3 regions of the Streptomyces sp. B21-105 genome follow, and region 3 is predicted to be linked to each of the others. Evidence: riboswitches for the same ligand, from Rfam matches in the RefSeq annotation. Region 3 holds a riboswitch; each other region holds the start of a gene.
The links. A riboswitch is a leader RNA that binds a small molecule or an ion and turns the genes downstream of it on or off. The one in region 3 is predicted to bind cobalamin.

Region 1 (3,266 bases), 6.4 Mb from region 3:
ATCTGGTAACCCCCGCAGACGCCGAGGACGGGCCGCTGCTCGGCGGCCCGGCGCACCAGCGCGTCGGCCAGCCCGCGCTCGCGCAGCCACTCCAGTGCCCGCACGGTGCCCCGGGTCCCCGGTACGACGACCAGGTCGGCGTCGGCCAGCTCCTCGGGCCGGTCGACGAACCGCACGACGACGCCGGGCTCGGCGGCCAGCGCGTCCACGTCGGTGAAGTTGGACATCAGCGGGACCGCGCAGACGGCGACCCGCAGCACGTCCTCGCCGACCGGCGGAGCGGTGTTCGACTCCCGCACGGTCCCCCGCAGCGACACCCTCAGCCCGTCCTCCTCGTCGATCCCCAGCCCGTGCCGGAACGGCAGCACCCCGTACGTCCGCCGCCCGGTGAGCCCGTGCAGCATGTCCAGGCCCGGCTCCAGCAGGGAGACGTCCCCGCGGAACTTGTTGACCAGGAACCCGGCGACCAGTTCCTGGTCCTCGGGCGACAGCAGGGCGACCGTGCCGAAGAACGACGCGAAGACCCCGCCCCGGTCGATGTCGCCGACGACGAGCACGGGCAGCCGCGCGCTCCGCGCGATCCCCATGTTCACGATGTCGGTCCGCCGCAGGTTGATCTCGGCGGGACTGCCCGCCCCCTCACAGATCACCGCGTCATACGTGCCCCGCAACTCGGCGAGACAGTCGAGAACGGTGCCGAGAAGTCTCTGCTGGCGCCCACCGTGATAGCCACGGGCGCTCATCTCGCCCACCGGCCTGCCCAGCAGCACGACCTGGCTGCTGCGCTCCCCGCCCGGCTTGAGCAGCACCGGGTTCATCAGCGCGGTCGGCTCCACCCGGCAGGCCTGCGCCTGCATGGCCTGCGCCCGCCCGATCTCGGCGCCCTCCCGCGTCACGAAGGAGTTGAGGGACATGTTCTGCGCCTTGAACGGCGCGACCTTGACGCCCTGTCGCACCAGCCACCGGCAGATCCCGGCGGTGACGACGCTCTTGCCGGCGTCGGAGGTCGTGCCGGCGACGAGGAGCCCCCCGCTCATGACTGACGTCCCTTCGCGACGAGGCGCGCGGCGACGGTGACGCCGAGCGCGAGCAGACCGACGCGGCGGGAGAGCCGCGCGGCGCGTTCGATGTCGGGCACGGCGACGGCCCGTCCGGCCGCCCCGTTGAGCACCGGCCGGTGTTCGACCCGGCCGCCGTACGCCAGGGTCCCGCCCAGCCGCACGCCGAGGGCGCCCGCGAAGGAAGCCTCCACGGGGCCCGCGTTGGGGCTCGGGTGCTTGCGGGCGTCGGCGCGCCAGGCCCGCAGCGCGCCGCGCGGATCGTCGCCCGCGGCGGCGGCCAGCACGGCGGTCAGCCGCGCCCCGGGCCACCCGGCGAGGTCGTCGAGCCGGGCGGCGGCCCAGCCGAAGCGCAGATACCGCGGCGAGCGGTGACCGACCATCGCGTCCAGGGTGTTGACGGCCCGGAACCCGGCCAGTCCCGGCACACCGCCCACGGCGCCCCACACCAGCGCCCCGACGACGGCGTCGGAGGTGTTCTCGGCGACGGACTCCACGACGGCCCGGGCGATCCCGTCGGCGTCCAGCGCCTGCGGATCCCGCCCGCACAGATGCGGCAGCCGTTCCCGGGCCGCCTCGACGTCCCCCGCCTCCAGGGCCCGCCCGATCGCTCGGGACTCGCGCACGAGCGAACTGCCCCCGACGACGGCCCAGGTGGCGGCGGCGGTCAGGGCGACGGAGGCGGCGGGAGAGCGGCGCGCGCCCCGCGAGGCGACGGCCCCCAGGGCCACGGCGCCGCCCGCGCACACGGCGGTGTGCAGGGCGCCCCACCCCCGGTGGTCCCGCCACAGCAGCCGTTCGACGGCGCCCGCGGCCCGCCCGAACACGGCGACCGGGTGCCCGCGGCGGGGATCGCCGAGGAGCAGGTCGCCGAGCAGGCCGGCGGCGGCGCCGTACGCGTGGACGCGCTCGGCACCCATCGGGTCAGCCGGTGGTGGGGGCGGGGGTCGGCTCGGTGGTGACGCTCGGTCGGCAGCCGCACATGGCAGAGGTCCTCACTCAGGGTGTCCGCGCCCTGGTTCGACGAGACCGGCGGCGAGAGTTCCTGGCTCCCGGGGGTCTGCTCCCCGGTGACAGTGGCGGGACCGCGCCGGACTCGCACCGGCTTCCTCTTCTGCCGCCGTAATGGCCCGGGCAGTCCACCACGGGCCCGGAAGAGTCGTCAACTTGCTGTTGACCTGCGCGGGGAGGATGTGCAGAACCCCACACGGCGGGGCCGGCGGGGTTCACGAACGGGGTGCGGAGAGCGGGTACGGGAACGGGGTGCGCGGACGAGCACAGGAACGGGAACAGGAACGGGAACAGGAACGGGGTGCGGGACGACGATCCGTCCCGCACCCCTGAGGTCCACGTCCCGTCGGCCCACGTCCCGTCGGCCCACGTCCCGTCGGACGACGGCGCGTCAGACCACGATCAGCGAGATGCCGTAGGCCACGGCTGCCGCGCAGGCGGCGAAGCACGCGTACGCGCCCGTCACCGCGAGGGCGGCCGAGCCGCCCTCGGCCGCCGCGCGTTCCCTGCGCGACAGGCCCATGACGCCGAGGGTGAACAGGGTGACGAGGCCCACGGTGACCACGAGGCTGACGCCGAACACGGAGCCCAGGGCTGCCCAGTCGATCTTCATGGCGGTTCTCTTCCTTCGTTCCGGTGGCGCGGGCTCAGACGGCCGCGGCAGGGGGAGCGGCAGGGGCGGGCGGCGCGGCCGACGCGGGCGGCGCCGGGATGGTGGCCGTCAGGTCCGTCGTGACGTCCGCGGCCGGCGTGCCCGTGGGCGGCGGGGCGACCATGGCGATGGCCGTGGTGATCACTCCGGCCGGTTCCTCGGTCTCGTTGACGTTCGACGCGTCGACGACCTCACGCCGGGAGATCTTCCAGATGGCCGCGCTGGAGGCGATCAGGAAGACGGCGACCACGGCCGTGCCCCAGTCGCCGAGCCCGGTGACCGATTCGGCGAGCGCGCCCACCAGGGCGGCGGCCGGGAGCGTCAGACCCCAGGCGACGAACATGCGGGTCGCGGTCGACCACCGGACCACGCCGCCCTTGCGGCCCAGCCCCGCGCCCATCACCGCACCGGAGACCGAATGCGTGGTGGAGAGGGAGAAGCCGAGGTGGGACGAGGCCAGGATGACCGTCGCGGCACTGGTCTGGGCGGCGAAGCCCTGCTGCGGCTGGAGGTCGGTCAGCCCCTTGCCCATCGTGCGGATGATG
Region 2 (3,266 bases), 2.6 Mb from region 3:
CCTGGCGGATGACGTTGTCCCGGTTCTGCTGCCGGCCGTCGTCGAGCAGGGCCTCCTCCAGGCCGTCGGCGAGGACGACCGGTTTGTCGTCGGCGAGGAGTTGCTGCCACACCCGGTCGGTCTTGCTGCGCGCCAGAACCCCCTTGGGCGCCTCCTGGGCGAACCGCTCCCTGGCCAGTCGCTCGAAGTTGAGCTCGGCGCCGTCCGTCGCGTCGCGCAGCCTGATCGGCACCGGTACGGCGTGCTGGCGGGCCAGGAGTTCGGTGAGCCGTACGAGGACGGCGGTCTTCCCCGCGCCGACGCCGCCGACGAGCAGATACGGCCGCCGGGTGTCGCGCTCCCGCAGCCGCTCGGCGATGACCTGGGCGATGTCCTCGCGGCCGACGATCTCGCGGGTGTCGTATCCGGCGGTGGGCACCAGGGCCCGGGGATCCCGCAGGGCCTTGGTGAGGTAACGCCGCTTGGTCCAGCGGTACCACCAGAACAGGAAGAGCGCGGCGGCGATCGAGGCGGCGAGGACCGGACCGACGAACCGGGAGACGATCTCGAATCCCTGGTTGTTCTGCCGCCACTTCTCGAAGCCGGTCGTGTCGTGCGTGACGAGGATGAACACGCCCTCCCCGACCCAGGCGAGCACCGCCAGCACGGCGACCAGCCAGACCGCCCGGGTGACGTTGGCGTAGGAGACCCACCGGCGCCACTTCTTGGGGCGGGCGACGCCGCGGCGGGCCTCCCGACGGATCGTCAGGGAGTGCCAGCGGCCGACGAGCCCGTGCCGCAGGCGGGTTCCCGCCCGCCGGAAAGGCAGCGTGGCCATCGGCGCGTCGCGCGGTCGCTCCTTGCCGGGCGGATGGCGGACGACCCTCGTCATGCCGTTCTCCTTCCGAGTCCCGGGAGCGGTCCCCGGACGGAGGGCTCGCGGACAGAGGACTCGCAGGCAGTGGACTCGCCGGCAGAGGACTCGCGAAAAAGGATTCGCGGGCGGAGGATTCGCGCGGCGTCGGCGGCTACTTCCATGGAAACACTCCCGGTACGCTCCGCAACCCGGGCGTCCGGCAGACTCGGGGCCATGGACATCGCGATACGGCAGGTCGCGCCCGGCGAGTACCGGGCCCTCGGTGAACTCACCGCCCAGGCCTACCTCCAGGACGGTCTCCTCGACTACGGCGAGGAGGACCCGTATCTGCCGGTGTTGAAGGACGTCGCCGCGCGGGCGGCCGCCGCCGAGGTGCTGGTGGCCATGGACGGCGACCGGCTCCTCGGCGGCGTCACCTTCGTGGCCGGTCCCGGCCCGGTCGCCGACATCGCGCGGCCCGGTGAGGCCGAGATCCGTGCGCTCGCGGTCGCGCACGCGGCGCGCGGCCGGGGTGCCGGGGAGGCCCTGGTGCGGGCCTGCCTCGAGCGGGCGCGGGGCACCCGGGGCTGCACGGCCGTCGTCCTGTCGAGTCAGCGCAGTATGCACAGCGCGCACCGGATCTACGAACGTCTCGGTTTCGTCCGCACACCCGAGCGGGACTGGAATCCCGTGCCGCACCTGGACGACCTCACTCTGCTCACCTATCAGTTGACGCTCTGAAACCGCCCCGACACAACATCTGGGGGTGGCGTGACGGGTGAGCACAAGATGTATGCTCATGCTCGCTGTCGCCGCAGGGGAATCCGGTGCGAATCCGGAACTGTCCCGCAACGGTGTACTCGCGTGCATCCCTACCCATATGGGCACGCCTGTTCAGTCCGAGGTCCTGCCGACAGCGCGCCCGGCCGTCCGGTCCGGGTTGCCCTGACGTCCGGGCCTCGTGGAGTGGGCCGGTGGACGCGACGCCCCCGCGCGCTCGTGTGCTGCCCCCTGCCCTGCGCCAGGCCCCCTGCCGAGCGAGGGAGAGCCCCACGTGACCATCGCGCCAGCCGAACCGGCCTCAGTCACCGAGCTGAAGACCGACGGTCCCGGGACCGCGTTGCTGCGTACCCTGACCGAGCTGACCGCCGACCTGCCCGACGCCGACCCCGGCCGGGTCGCCGCCGCCGCGCTGCGCGGCCGGTCCGCCCGGGCCGACGAGGCGGAGCTGCGCGAGCTGGCCACGGAGGCGGCCGCCGGCCTGATCGCCGAGGACCCCGCCTACTCGAAGCTGGCCGCCCGGCTGCTGACGATCTCCATCGCCGCGGAGGCCGCCTCCCAGGGCGTCACCTCGTTCACCGCGTCGGTCGCCGTCGGCCACCGCGAGGGCCTGATCGCGGACCGCACCGCCGAGTTCGCGCGCATCCACGCGGCCCGTCTCGACGCGCTGATCGACACCGCCGCCGACGACCGCTTCGGCTACTTCGGACTGCGCACCCTGCACAGCCGCTACCTCCTGCGGCACCCGATCACCCGCAAGGTGGTCGAGACGCCCCAGCACTTCCTGCTGCGCGTCGCCGCCGGTCTGGCGGATGGGGGCACCCCCTCCGGGGGAAACACGGCGCGCGCCCTGGACGAAGTCGCCGCGCTCTACCGGCTGATGAGCCGGCTGGAATACCTGCCGTCCTCCCCCACGCTCTTCAACTCCGGCACCCGGCACCCGCAGATGTCGTCCTGCTACCTCCTCGACTCCCCGCTGGACGAGCTGGACTCCATCTACGACCGTTACCACCAGGTGGCCCGGCTGTCGAAGCACGCCGGCGGCATCGGGCTGTCGTACTCCCGCATCCGCAGCCGGGGTTCGCTGATCCGCGGCACCAACGGGCACTCCAACGGCATCGTGCCGTTCCTCAAGACCCTGGACGCCTCCGTCGCCGCCGTGAACCAGGGCGGCCGGCGCAAGGGCGCGGCGGCGGTCTACCTGGAGACCTGGCACTCCGACATCGAGGAGTTCCTGGAGCTGCGGGACAACACCGGTGAGGACGCCCGGCGCACGCACAACCTGAACCTGGCGCACTGGATCCCGGACGAGTTCATGCGCCGGGTCAACGCCGACGAGCCGTGGTCGCTGTTCTCCCCGGCCGACGTGCCCGAGCTGGTCGACCTGTGGGGCGACGAGTTCGACGCGGCCTACCGCAAGGCCGAGGCGGACGGCCTGGCGAAGAAGACCATCCCGGCCCGTGACCTGTACGGCCGCATGATGCGCACCCTCGCGCAGACCGGCAACGGCTGGATGACCTTCAAGGACGCGGCCAACCGCACCGCCAACCAGACGGCCGAGCCGGGCCACGTCGTGCACTCCTCCAACCTCTGCACGGAGATCCTGGAGGTCACCGACGACGGCGAGACGGCGGTGTGCAACCTGGGCTCG
Region 3 (3,266 bases):
TGAGCGCCTGCGCCTGGGGCTGCCTCCGCACCTGGGCCGGCACGTCCGGTGAGACGAACGACTCGGCTCGCGCCAGTGCCGTGGGGGGCTCCGCGCCGCCGACGGCTGTGGCGCCCTCACCGCGGCTTGCGACGCCCTGGTTTCCGCTGCGGTTTGCGTAGCCGTTTCGGTCTTCGTTTCTGCTGGTGATGCCGTTTCTGGCTCCGCTTCCGTATCCGCTTCCGTATCTGTTCCCGTTTCCGCAGCTGTTGCCGTTTCCGTAGCTGTTCCCGTCGCTGCTGCCGCTTTCGGGGGCGCCGTATGCCGACTGGCCGGTGAGCTCAGACCGCTCGGCGACGGGCCCCTCGGGCGGCGCGGGCGGCGCGAAGGCAGCCCCGGGCCGCGGATCCGCGGCCGGCGGGGCGAGGCGGTCCAGGTCCCGCACGGCGGCCCGGTGGGCGTCGACCATGGCGGCCACGGGCGCCGGCAGCCAGCCCTCCGTCAGCACCTGTTCGGCGCCGCCGGGTGCGCAGGCCGCGGAGAGCCGGTCGGGGTGGATCCTCAGGACGGGGTCCTTGGCGTGACACAGACCGATGATCTTGTCCAGCGGTTCGGGCACCAGACTCAGGTCGGGCGCCCCGTGGGCCACCTGGTAGAGCAGCGCCGCGCCCACCGCCCCGCCGAACGGCGAGCGTCCGGACGCGGCGAACGCGAGCACCGAGCCGAGGCAGAAGACGTCGCCCTCGGGGCCCATCGGATCTCCGGTTGCCTGCTCCGGGCACATGTAGTCGAGGGAGCCGAACAGGGTGCCGGAACCGGTGAGTTCATAGCCGTCACGGGCGCGCACGATGCCGAAGTCGATGACCCGCGGGCCGTCCGCCGCGAGCAGCACGTTGGACGGTTTGAGGTCACGGTGCACGAGCCCTTCGGCGTGCACCGCCATCAGCGCCTCGGCGATGCCCGCGCCCAGTGCGAGGACCGTCTCCGCCGGCAGCGGCCCGTGCGCGGCGACCGCCTCGGCCAGGGTGGGGCCGGGTACGTGGTCGGTGGCGAGCCAGGGCGTCTCGTCGTCCGGTGCGGCGTCGACGACGTGTGCCGTGTAGGCACCGCCGACTGCGGCCGCGGCCGCCACCTCCCGCCGGAAGCGGATACGGAAGTTGTTGTCGTCCGCCATCTCGGGACGGATCACCTTGACCGCGACGACACGGCCGGCCGACGACCGTGCCAGATAGACCCGGCCCATGCCGCCTGCGCCGAGCCGGGCCACGAGCCGGTACGGCCCGAGCTGCTCGGGGTCTTCTGGGCGCAGTGACTGCATGCCCTCGGCCGCCTGTTCTCGGTGGGGACGGGCAAAGATCCCGCCCACGCTGCGGGGGAAGGCCCGGTGGGGGTCCGGACGACAGACTAGGCGCTCGAACGGCGGTTCGGGAGCGGGTCATTGCATGCCGGTCCACGCACCTGAAAGTAAGTACCCGGCCGCACTCCGGCCCTTTCACGCCGATATGACGCCATGTCAAAGGTCGGGTGACACGTGCTTTCCCTGCGGGAACAGTGCGTGCTGAGCAACAGGTGCACGATGAAAGCACGTAGTGGCCCGGAGACCTCCGATGTGTCGAAGGTCACCCCCGTCAGGACCCTCGACGCCTGTGGTAGCTTGCCGAAGCCAGTCGTACTCGTGCGCGCCCCCGGGCGCGCAGGGGTCAGGGAATCCGGTGAGACTCCGGAGCTGACGCGCAGCGGTAAGGGCGACGGGCGGGGCTTTCGGCCACTGGGGCGCGCACGCGCGCGCTCCGGGAAGGCGCCTCGCCCGGGTGACCCCGAGTCCGAAGACCTGCTGGCGGCCTCCGGTGCCGCAGACCGGCCGGAGGAGCGCACCGTACGACCGGGCTTCGCGCTTGAGCCCTCGACGACGAAGGAAACTCCGTGCCGTTCGCACGTCCCGTCCGCTCTGCCGTCCTGTTCCTGGCAGGCGCCCTCCTGTCGACCGGCTGCGGCGGATCCGCCACCTCCCCCGCCTCCTCGGCCGCCACCGACGGTCCCGCCGGGGGGCAGGCGGCCGGCCATCCGGTCACGCTCGACAACTGCGGACAGCGGGTCCGGATCGACACGCCCCCGCGGCGGGCGGTCTCCCTCAACCAGGGTACGACGGAGATCATGCTCTCCCTCGGGCTCGGCGACCGGATGGCGGGCACCGCCACCTGGACCGAACCGCTGCCCGAGAGCCTGGAGAAGGCAAACGCCCGGGTGCCGCGGCTGGCCGACAACGCACCCTCCTTCGAGAAGGTCCTGGACGTCGAACCCGACTTCGTGGCCGCCTCGTTCGCCTCCACGCTCGGCAAGGGCGGGGTGGCCACCCGCGAGCAGTTCGAGAAGCTCGGGGTGCCGGCCTATCTCTCCCCCGCCGACTGCGCCGGCAAGGACAACAGCGGCGACGGCGACGGCGTCCGCACCGAGCCGCTCACCATGGACGCGGTGTACGGCGAAGTACGCGACCTGGCCCGGGTCTTCGGTGTCGAGAAGCGGGGGGAGATCCTGGTGGCCGACCTGAAGTCCCGGGTGAGCAGGGCCGCTTCGGGACTCGACGCAAAGGACGTCACCCTCCTCTACTGGTTCGCCAACTCCCAGTCCCCCTACCTGGCCGGCTGCTGCGGCGCCCCCGGCGTCATCACCCGCGAAGTCGGTGCGAAGAACGTCTTCGACGACACCGAGGAGGAGTGGCCGCAGGTCAACTGGGAGACGGTCGCCGACCGCGACCCGGACGTCCTCGTCATCGGCGATCTGACCCGTAAGCAGCAGACGGCCGAGACCGCGGCCAGGAAGATCGCGTTCCTGGAGTCCGATCCGGTCACCAGGAACATGACCGCCGTGCGGAAGAAGCGGTACGTGCTGCTGTCCGGGCAGGCGATGAACCCGACCGTGCGCACGGTCGAGGGCGTGGAGAAGGTGGCCGCGGCACTGCGCGCGTACGGCCTCGCGGGATGACTGTCGCCGACCCGGCGGCCGCCGCCGCGCCCGCGGTGGCGGCACGGGAGCCGCGCCACAGGGTGCGCCACGGGCCGCTGTGGGCGGCCGGCCTCGTGCTGCTGTGCGCGTCCGTCGCCATGGCGATCACCATCGGCCCGGCGGACATCGCCGTCGGGGACGTGTGGTCGACAGTGGCCTCCCATCTCGGCTTCGGCGAGGCCGGGTTGACGCCGCTGAGGGACGGCATCGTGTGGAATCTGCGGCTGCCGCGCACCCTGCTGGCGGCGGTGTGCGGCGCGGGCCTCGCCGTGTGCGGCGCGGTG

Region 1: linked by a shared signal. The riboswitch ahead of QA802_RS10710 (cobalamin biosynthesis protein) and the one ahead of QA802_RS39035 (ABC transporter substrate-binding protein) in region 3 are both predicted to bind cobalamin.
Region 2: linked by a shared signal. The riboswitch ahead of QA802_RS27940 (ribonucleoside-diphosphate reductase subunit alpha) and the one ahead of QA802_RS39035 (ABC transporter substrate-binding protein) in region 3 are both predicted to bind cobalamin.

Annotation. Positions count from the first base shown of each region.
Region 1 is NZ_JARUMJ010000001.1:2,371,579-2,374,844, reverse strand. It holds gene QA802_RS10715 (cobyric acid synthase) at 1-1,037, opposite strand, end outside; gene QA802_RS10710 (cobalamin biosynthesis protein) at 1,034-1,978, opposite strand; cobalamin riboswitch at 2,079-2,217, opposite strand; gene QA802_RS10705 (hypothetical protein) at 2,461-2,682, opposite strand; gene QA802_RS10700 (inorganic phosphate transporter) at 2,717-3,266, opposite strand, start outside.
Region 2 is NZ_JARUMJ010000001.1:6,155,167-6,158,432, reverse strand. It holds gene QA802_RS27950 (NACHT domain-containing protein) at 1-871, opposite strand, end outside; gene QA802_RS27945 (GNAT family N-acetyltransferase) at 1,070-1,576, shown strand; cobalamin riboswitch at 1,629-1,764, shown strand; gene QA802_RS27940 (ribonucleoside-diphosphate reductase subunit alpha) at 1,890-3,266, shown strand, end outside.
Region 3 is NZ_JARUMJ010000001.1:8,728,663-8,731,928, reverse strand. It holds gene QA802_RS39040 (protein kinase domain-containing protein) at 1-1,297, opposite strand, end outside; cobalamin riboswitch at 1,682-1,812, shown strand; gene QA802_RS39035 (ABC transporter substrate-binding protein) at 1,903-2,961, shown strand; gene QA802_RS39030 (FecCD family ABC transporter permease) at 2,958-3,266, shown strand, end outside.